DNA from 4 places in the Bradyrhizobium sp. WYCCWR 13022 genome. Region 3 is predicted to be linked to each of the others. Evidence: predicted binding sites of a transcription regulator. Region 3 holds the regulator's gene; each other region holds the start of a gene.
The links. Region 3 encodes PhoB, which activates phosphate uptake and scavenging genes when phosphate is short. Its sites were predicted from a motif close to TGTCATNNANCTGTCAT; they were not measured.

Region 1 (2,197 bases), on a different contig from region 3:
CGCGGCCAGCTTGTGGCCGCGGGCGCCTCTGCCGGCGTCGCGCTGCTCGGCGCGCAGTCCGACGCTGCCCGCGCGCTGGAGGAGGCCGATGCCGCCATGTATGTGCGCAAAGCGCAGCGGCGGCACGAGCCGCGGATCAGGCTTGTCAGCAGCTGATTTTACAGTGTCGCGAGATCTTCCGGCACATTGCCGAATTTACGCAGCAGCGTGGCATCACCGAATTCACCGGTCATGGGATCGCCGCTGCGGCTGAATGCGATTGCGCCGATATGTCCGGCGCCGCGCGCCAATGCCTCGGCGCGTCGCAACGCGGCCGTCGAGCTCTGGCATTCCTCAGCCGTGCCCGCGACAGGCGATCCGTCGGCATCGATCAGGAAGGGCATTGCAACGTAGTAGGTCACGTCAGACATGGCGTTGCTCCAACGGTGAGTTCAGGCAGCGCTACTCCTGCTGCGTGAGGTCTCGGGAATGCAGCCGGCCGAAATCGCCGCCTGCAATTCCTCCAGCTCGGCTTCCAGGTATTCGTTGGCCATGATCAGCGCCTTGATCGTGCTGCGCAGGTTGCCGTCGCACATCGCGATCGCCTGGTCGCAGGCCTGTTCATAATGGCTGTTGTCGAGAAGGGCGGGGACTGACATCGGCGGTGTCCTTGCGGGTTGTCCTTGGGCGTTTGCTTTGGGCGGTTCCTGGGGTGTCCGGGCGGTATTTATGTTCTCTTTTTGTTCTTTTCGAGTCAAGCGGATTCATCGCGGCAATCCACGGCCGCTCACAGCTCAGGCAATGATGTCGGGCGTGATCTGGTCTTCGATGAAGGCGATACGGTCGCGCAACAATAGCTTGCGCTTCTTCAACCGCTGTAACCGCAAAAGGTCGGGAGCGGGCGATTGATGCAGTGCATCGATCGCCGCATCGAGATCTCGGTGTTCCTGCTGCAACCGGGTGAGCTCGGCTTCGAGCTCACGCTCGTCTTCATGGGTCATGTCTGCGGTGGCCGAAAACCGATGGGCTTGAGATCAAGGCTGTGGACGCCCTGTGGAAATTATCGCCCTTGCGCGGCGTGACCGCAAGCGATCTGCGACCGTCACGCACCGCTCTCTCGCAAGATATTTCGACGATTCGCAAGCGCGCCGCATAAGCGCATTGATATCATGGATTTTTCGCCGCGCGGTTCCGTACTCACGCTTCATTACATATGAATTTTCAAAAATGACGATGCGACGACGGATACCCATCGACAGAACGAATCGGTGATGTACACTTCCGCGTCCGGATCGAATCCAAGGGTCACCCCTACCGAGGAGGTTTCGAATGACAATTCAGGCACATCTGGTTGAATTGGAACGGAAGCACAAAATTCTCGAAAACGAATTGCACGAAGCTCTCGTGCACCTTTCAACAGACGACCTGCAAATTGTTGAGTTGAAGCGCCGCAAGTTACTGGTCAAGGACCAGATCGAACGACTGAAGCAGTCCGGCGACACGCTTCACTAGTAGCCCCCGTAACAGCGTCAGGTTTGATCGTATCCTTTCAGGCAGGGACGGGAGCCTTCGCGCTTGTCCCTGCTGTAAGGTGCGCATTGCGCGAGCATCTTCGCGCGGTGATCAGATCTCTGCGAGCTCCGCGACGTGGTCCGCGATCGCGAGCGACGATGTCAGTCCCGGCGATTCGATGCCGAACAGATTGACCAGCCCTGCAACGCCGTGGTCGCGCGGACCCTGCATCAGAAAATCCTGCGTCGCCACCGCCGGCGGCACGATCTTCGGGCGGATGCCGGAATAGCTCGGCATCAGCGCGCCATCGGGCAGCGTCGGCCAGTATTTGCGGATCGCCGGATAGAAGCGTTCGGCGCGCGACGGATCGACTTCGTAATCGATGGTCTCGATCCATTCGACGTCGGGGCCGAAGCGCGCCTGTCCTGCCATGTCCAGCGTCAGATGCACCCCTAACCCGCCGGGCTCGGGCACCGGATAGATCAGGCGCGAGAACGGCGCGCGCGCGTTGCAGCTGAAATAATTGCCCTTGGCGAGATAGGCCGGCGGAATCCGGTCGACAGGCATACCGTCGATGTGACGCGCCACGGTCGTCGCCGAAAGTCCGGCGGCGTTGACGAGCAGGTCGCATTGCAGGGTCATCGGCGCTTCGCCGCCGGCTTCGATCTCGATCACGCCGGCCTCCGCCTTGGCGCGGATCAGCGGC
Region 2 (2,197 bases), on a different contig from region 3:
CTTGAGCCACTTCAAGACGTCGGTGCTTTCAGCCATCCGCGGATCGAGCCAGAGAGGCGTATCGTGATCGAACAGCGTCAACGCGATCGCGGCGGTGCCGCGCATCATCGTACCAGGTGTTCCCGCCATCGGCACGATACGCTGGACCGAGCCCGGCCGCGCCATCGCGTCCATGACCGAGCGAAAGGTCGATTGCGCCGACAACACCTTGTCGGCGAATCCCGGCGGCAGTTCCGCAATCGTGGTCATGGCCTCACCCCTCACCGCGCACCATGGTGTAGAAATCAACCTTCGTCGCCGCGGTCTCTTCCGCCACGCGGTTGCGCCGGACCATAAGCTGCTCGCGCAACGGTGCGATTACCTCGCGCTCGATCGCCGCGCCAAAATCACGCGACTGCACCAGCGCGTCGCACAGGGCGATCAGCCGCGCCTTCTCGCCATCGCGTCCGAGCGCATAGCCGAACCCGACCTCACCGCTGGCAAGGCGCACGGCTGCGCGCGACACCGTGGCTTCGCCGAGATTGAACGGCGCGCCGTCGCCGCCGACCCGGCCGCGCAGCATGACCAGACCGTTCTCCGGTTCGCGCAGATCCTGATGGCCGGGCAAGGGAATCGTGCGGAGACGGGCGGCGATCTCGCCCGCCTCCGCGTGCGCCAGCACGGCCATGGCGGCCTGACGCTGCGCTTGCTGATTGCTGTGTTGGCTCAACGAATCCACCGAACTTGCCGAATTAAAGTTGTCTATGATAATAGACAACTTGATACGGAAGCGCCATGACTGTTTCGTGACAAACGCATGATTTCTGGGCTAGGCTGGCCGCCGACATGAGCATGCAGGACACCGCCTCCTCGGGCGTCGCGCTGTGGCGCCTCGTTGCCGACGGCATCGAGCGCGGCATTGCCGATGGCCGCTTCGCCGCCGGCGACAAATTACCAGGCGAGATGGAGATCGCCGAAACCTATCGCGTCAACAGGCACACCGTGCGGCGCGCGTTGGCGGCGCTTGCGGAACGCGGCATCGTGCGCGCCGAACGCGGCAGCGGAACCTATGTCGAAGCGCAGAAACTCGCTTATCCCTTGCGCTCGCGCACGCGCTTCTCCGAGATCGTCGGAGCCGAAGGCCGCGAGCCGCACGGTCGGATGATCGAGGCGTCAGAGGACGTCGCAACCCGCGAGCTCGCTCGCGAGCTGGGCTTGAAGACCGGCGCACCGCTGGTGCGGATCGAGGCCATTCGCCTGGCCGACCGCACGCCGATCTGCGTCTCCACCACATGGCTCTCGGCGGAGCGGTTTCCGGGCGCAGGCACGGTGTTTTCGGCCACGCGCTCGATGACGAAGATGCTCGAGCATTACGGCATCAGCGACTACCGCCGCGGCGCTACGAGGATCACTGCCGGCATCGTCGATGCCACCGATGCCGTACGGCTCGACCTGCCGCTGGGACGGCCGATCCTGGTGGTTGACGCGACGGACCTCGATCTCCAGGGCAAGCCGCTGGTGACCAAGCATTCGCGCTTTGCGGCGGAGCGGGTGGAGTTTGTGGTGGAGCCGTAGGCGGGTCGCCTACTCTCCCACGCAATCACTTGAGAGATGGACTCGCGGAGAGTCCCCGCAAGCGGGGCGAGGCGAGGAATCAGGCCACCGCCCGTTTTCCGATAATCGCAAAGCGCAGCTTGCCCGAGACGAAATCGATCGCGGCGACGGCGACCAGGATCATCAGGATCAGGAACGACACCTTCTGCCATTCCAGCACGCGGATCTGTTCGGCGAGCTCGAGGCCGATGCCGCCGGCGCCGACGATGCCGATGATGGTGGCCGAGCGCGTGTTTGATTCGATGAAATAGAGCACCTGGCCGGCGATGACGGGCAACACCTGCGGCAAGAGGCCGAAGCGGATCTCGTGCAGCGCGCTGCCGCCGGAGGCGCGGATGCCCTCGACCTGCTTCTGGTCGGCGCCTTCGATTGCCTCCGAGAACAGCTTGCCGAACGCGCCGAAATCCGACACCGCGATGGCGAGCACGCCGGCGAACGGGCCGAGCCCGACCACGTTGATCCAGACCAGCGCCCAGATCAACGTATCGACGCCGCGAATCGAATCGAGGAAGCGCCGCACCGGAAAGCGCAGAAAGATCGACGGCACGACATTGCGCGCCGCGAACAGGCTGACCGGCAGCGCGAGCACTGCGGCGAGCGTGGT
Region 3 (2,197 bases):
TGCCCTGATCCGCCGCGATGTCGCGCTCGGCCAGCGCGTCGTCACCATCGACGCCGAGCTCGACACGCTGCAGAGGAAAATCGAGGAGCGCGCCGTGCTCACCATCGCACGCCGCCAGCCGATGGCGGTGGATCTGCGCGAGATCGTCGGAGCGATGCGCGTTGCGACCGATCTCGAGCGGATCGGCGACCTCGCCAAGAACATGGGCAAGCGCGTCGCGGCGCTGGAGACGGATTTCCATCCGCTCAAACTGTTCCGCGGCCTCGAGCACATGACCGACCTCGTGCAGCAGCAGGTCAAGTCGGTGCTGGACGCCTATGCCGCGCACGATCTGCCGGCGGCGATGGCGGTGTGGAAGGGCGACGAGGAAGTCGACGCCATCTGCACCTCGCTGTTCCGCGAACTCCTCACCTACATGATGGAGGATCCGCGCAACATCTCGTTCTGCATCCACCTGATGTTCTGCGCCAAGAACATCGAACGGATCGGCGATCATGCCACCAACATTGCCGAGACCGTGTTCTACATGATCGAAGGCCAGGCGATCACCGACAAGCGGCCGAAGGGCGACATGACGACGTTCGCCACGACGGTCCCGAACACCTGATCAGGCAAGGAGCGACCAGACCATGGGCGCACGCATTATGGTGGTTGAGGATGAGGAAGCTCTCACCGAGCTTCTCCGCTACAACCTCGAAGGCGACGGCTATGACGTCGAGACGGTGATGCGCGGCGACGACGCCGACACCCGCCTCAAGGAGCACATCCCCGATCTGATCGTGCTCGACTGGATGCTGCCGGGGCTGTCGGGCATCGAGCTGTGCCGCCGGTTGCGGACGCGGTCCGACACCAAGCAGCTGCCGATCATCATGCTCACTGCGCGCGGCGAGGAGAGCGAACGGGTGCGGGGCCTTGCGACCGGCGCCGACGATTACATCGTCAAGCCGTTCTCGGTGCCCGAGCTGTTGGCACGCGTGAAGGGGCTGCTGCGGCGCGCCAGCCCGGAGCGGCTCGCGACCGTGCTTGCTTTCGGCGACATCGAGCTCGACCGCGAAAAGCGCCGCGTGGCGCGCTCGGGCCGGCCGATCGATCTCGGCCCGACCGAATACCGTCTGCTCGAGTTCTTCCTGGAGCATCCCGGCCGCGTGTTCTCGCGCGAGCAGCTGCTCGACAGCGTCTGGGGCCGCGACATCTATATCGACGAGCGCACCGTCGACGTGCATATCGGCCGCCTGCGCAAGCTGCTCAATCTCGGCCGCGAGCAGGACCCGATCCGCACCGTCCGCGGCGCGGGCTACGCGCTCGACGATCGCTTCGCGAAGGCCGAGCAGGCCTCCGGCTAGCTACCTAGCTGCCCGCAAGCAAAACAAAAAAAGCGCGCTCGGCGGCGCGCTTTTCTTTTTCGCCCCGGCCGGTGCCGGGACGATGTCGGTCTCAAGCTGTACTCAGCGCGTGCCGGGCTTGGCCGGTGCGCGGCGGCGATCGGCTGCCGGCTGATACGCAACGCGCGAGTGCTGGGCGCAGTAGGGCAGGCCGGACAGGGCCTTGCCGCCGCAGAAGAAGAAATCCGGGCTCGAGGGATCGCCCACCGGCCAGTGGCAGGTGGCTTCGTTCAGCTCGAGCAACGAGAGCCGCTGGCTCATCGGCACCACGTTGTCGTAGGTAACGGGTTCGGCCTCGACCTCGACCTCGAAGGCCTGCGCCAGTGCGGTGTTGCCGCGCGCGATCGGCCTGCTCACCCGCATCATGTGCTGCGCAGGACGTGCCTTGCGTGGCCGCGGAGCCGCTGACGAGGGGCTCTTGGCGCGGCCGGACAGGCCGAGCCTGTGCACCTTTCCGATCACGGCGTTACGGGTGACATTCCCAAGCTCGGCGGCGATCTGGCTGGCCGAAAGTCCGGCCTCCCAGAGCTTTTTCAGCTGCTCGACGCGATCGTCGGACCAGGTCAAAACCGTCATGGCACCCTTTCCTTCGCCGCGCGCCCGCCATCCTGGGGCCGCACAACGAATGCCTAAGCCTCGAAAAACCCGTGCCGCCGGAATCCCTTAAGGCTCGCCGGGCGCGCGAAGTGCGCCCGAACGTTTACGCCGGTACATGAGGACTCTTGGGATCAGAACCGCTGCACGAGATGTCGTATCTGACAAGCCAAACGCTACAATATGGCGTGACTCGCGCGCAAGAGTCCGCCGACTCGCTT
Region 4 (2,197 bases), on a different contig from region 3:
GTTTCGCGCATTCTCGACATGCAGCAGGAAGTCGCGCTCCTCGCGGAACAGGCGGAAGCGATTGCGGACCTCCCAATTGATCTGCAAGGCGCCGCTGTCCTGCGCGGCTGCGGGCTGAGGCAAAACGGCGAGGAGCCCTGCCAGCAGCAGGGCGCCCGCGAGACATCGGCGAAGGGAAACAGGGATCATGGCCCGCGTCTTCAACGGCAAAGTTGAGGCGGAAATAAGAGAGGATTGCCGTTCGGCCTGCAACCTTCGTCTGTCGCCTTTGCAGGTCGCGGCCGGCCTTACCGTTTGCTCGCCTGGCGCAGCGACCGCTCATGCTCCATCGCCGTAACCTGCTTGGGCAGGTTGGCCTGCGCGCAGGCCTCCGCCAGCCGCCGTCGCTCCTGCCAGGGCTGGACGACGTTCATCCAGAGCTCGCGGGTGCCCATGATGGAGATGGCCAGACCGAACGGGATCACGAAATAGAGAATACGGAAGACCAGCAGTGTCGCCAGCAGCTGCTCACGGCCGAATTCGGGCAGCGCCACCAGCATGGCGGCGTCGAACACGCCGATCGAGCCGGGCGCATGGCTGGCAAAGCCCAGCAGTGTCGCCAGGATGAACACAACGGCGAGCGACAGGAAGTCGATCGGCGGAGTGGAAGGGATCAGCAGATACATCGCAAAGGCGCAGAAGCCGAGATCGACCACGCCGATCAGGATCTGCACCAGCGTCAGCGGCGCTGACGGCAGCACCACCTTCCAGCCCTTCTGGCCGAGCTCGCGTCGTTTCTCGCCCATGCAGAGCCAGACCAGATAGGCCCCGATCGAGGCGAGGCCGCCGAACGCGATCAGCCGGTTAATCGACGACGGCAGCTGGTCCATGTAGGAGGCCGCGTCCGGGTGGATGGCCATGCCGATCGACAGCACGAAGATGTTACCGAGCCAGAAGGTCAAGCCGGAGAGGAAGCAGATCTTCGCGACGTCGATCGCGTTCAGCCCATAGTCCGAATAAATCCGGAAGCGGATCGCGCCGCCCGTGAATACGGTGGCGCCGATATTGTGGCCGATCGAATAGGACGTGAAGCTCGACAGCGCTGCGATGCGATAGGGCACGTGCTTCTTGCCGATCGTTCGCAATGCAAAAAAGTCATAGAAGGTCAGCGTACAGAACGCGAAGAACACGCAAAGCGCCGCCAGGCCGATATTGCCACGCGGGATATCAGCCAGCGCGGTGAGGATGGCGTTCCTGTCGATCCCGTGGAGGGTCCGCACGAGCGTGGTGACCGCGAAGGCGATGATCATCACGCTCGCGGCAATTCCGAGCCGTCGCCAGCCGATCCATCTCTTGAAGCCGCGCTTCAGCGCGGGCAGCAGTCCGTGCATTCATCCTCCCGGCGGGGGGCAAGACCGACCGGGCCAGACATTGGCCGGTCGGTTGCGATCACTGCCCGAAAAGGGCGTCGATCGCTAGGCATGATGTAGCTCATTTAAGGCAAAAACAGCGACTTGTGCAGCCCTTGACAACGACAGGTTCTGCGCCGGATCGGCCGTTTCTGTCATACATGGTTCACATCGCCCGCGCGTTAAGCATATGAGTCGGGGACCGAGCCTCGACCGCGTAACCTTTCATTGAGATGGTCTCAAATCCTGCGCTCGCAAGCTTTGTTCCGGCGCAAACGCGGCGAGGCTTTTTTGGAACGACGGCGCCGCGCACCGGTTAGCGCCCCATCAGCAATCGAACACGGCGAAACAACAGGCTTTTCGTGCAAGCCGGTACGGTCGTGTTCCCGAAACCTGCAAGGATCGGAACGATGGGACTGTTCACCAAAGACATCAAGACCATGAACGACCTGTTCGTGCATCAGCTCCAGGACATCTACTACGCCGAGCAGCAGCTCACCAAGGCGCTGCCGAAAATGGCAGACAAGGCTACCGATCCGCAGCTGAAGCAGGGCTTTTTGACGCATCTCGAGGAAACCAAGCAGCACGTCGCGCGGCTGGAGGAAGTGTTCAAGATGCACGGTGCCCAGGTGAAGGCGGTCGACTGCCCGGCGATCGACGGCATCATCGAGGAAGCCGACGAGACCGCCGGCGAGGTCGCAGACAAGGCGGTGCTCGACGCAGCGCTGATCAACGCCGCGCAGGCCGCCGAACACTACGAGATCGTCCGCTACGGCAGCCTGATTGCCTGGGCCAAGCAGCTCGGCCGC

Region 1: QY049_RS16275 (YdcH family protein) is a predicted target of PhoB. The motif match lies at 1,207-1,223, and genes of this name have one in related genera.
Region 2: phnF (phosphonate metabolism transcriptional regulator PhnF) is a predicted target of PhoB. The motif match lies at 775-791, and genes of this name have one in related genera.
Region 4: QY049_RS11235 (YbhN family protein) is a predicted target of PhoB. The motif match lies at 1,542-1,558, and genes of this name have one in related genera.

The regions. Positions count from the first base shown of each region.
Region 1 is NZ_JAUIZJ010000010.1:121,644-123,840, forward strand. It holds gene QY049_RS16255 (GGDEF domain-containing protein) at 1-156, shown strand, start outside; gene QY049_RS16260 (hypothetical protein) at 159-410, opposite strand; gene QY049_RS16265 (hypothetical protein) at 432-638, opposite strand; gene QY049_RS16270 (YdcH family protein) at 774-980, opposite strand; gene QY049_RS16275 (YdcH family protein) at 1,309-1,491, shown strand; gene QY049_RS16280 (NAD(P)/FAD-dependent oxidoreductase) at 1,603-2,197, opposite strand, start outside.
Region 2 is NZ_JAUIZJ010000023.1:197,920-200,116, forward strand. It holds gene phnH (phosphonate C-P lyase system protein PhnH) at 1-249, opposite strand, end outside; gene phnG (phosphonate C-P lyase system protein PhnG) at 254-718, opposite strand; gene phnF (phosphonate metabolism transcriptional regulator PhnF) at 826-1,554, shown strand; gene phnE (phosphonate ABC transporter, permease protein PhnE) at 1,634-2,197, opposite strand, start outside.
Region 3 is NZ_JAUIZJ010000013.1:57,340-59,536, forward strand. It holds gene phoU (phosphate signaling complex protein PhoU) at 1-607, shown strand, start outside; gene phoB (phosphate regulon transcriptional regulator PhoB) at 630-1,343, shown strand; gene QY049_RS20390 (GcrA family cell cycle regulator) at 1,446-1,958, opposite strand.
Region 4 is NZ_JAUIZJ010000005.1:115,096-117,292, forward strand. It holds gene QY049_RS11230 (hypothetical protein) at 1-189, opposite strand, end outside; gene QY049_RS11235 (YbhN family protein) at 288-1,370, opposite strand; gene QY049_RS11240 (ferritin-like domain-containing protein) at 1,799-2,197, shown strand, end outside.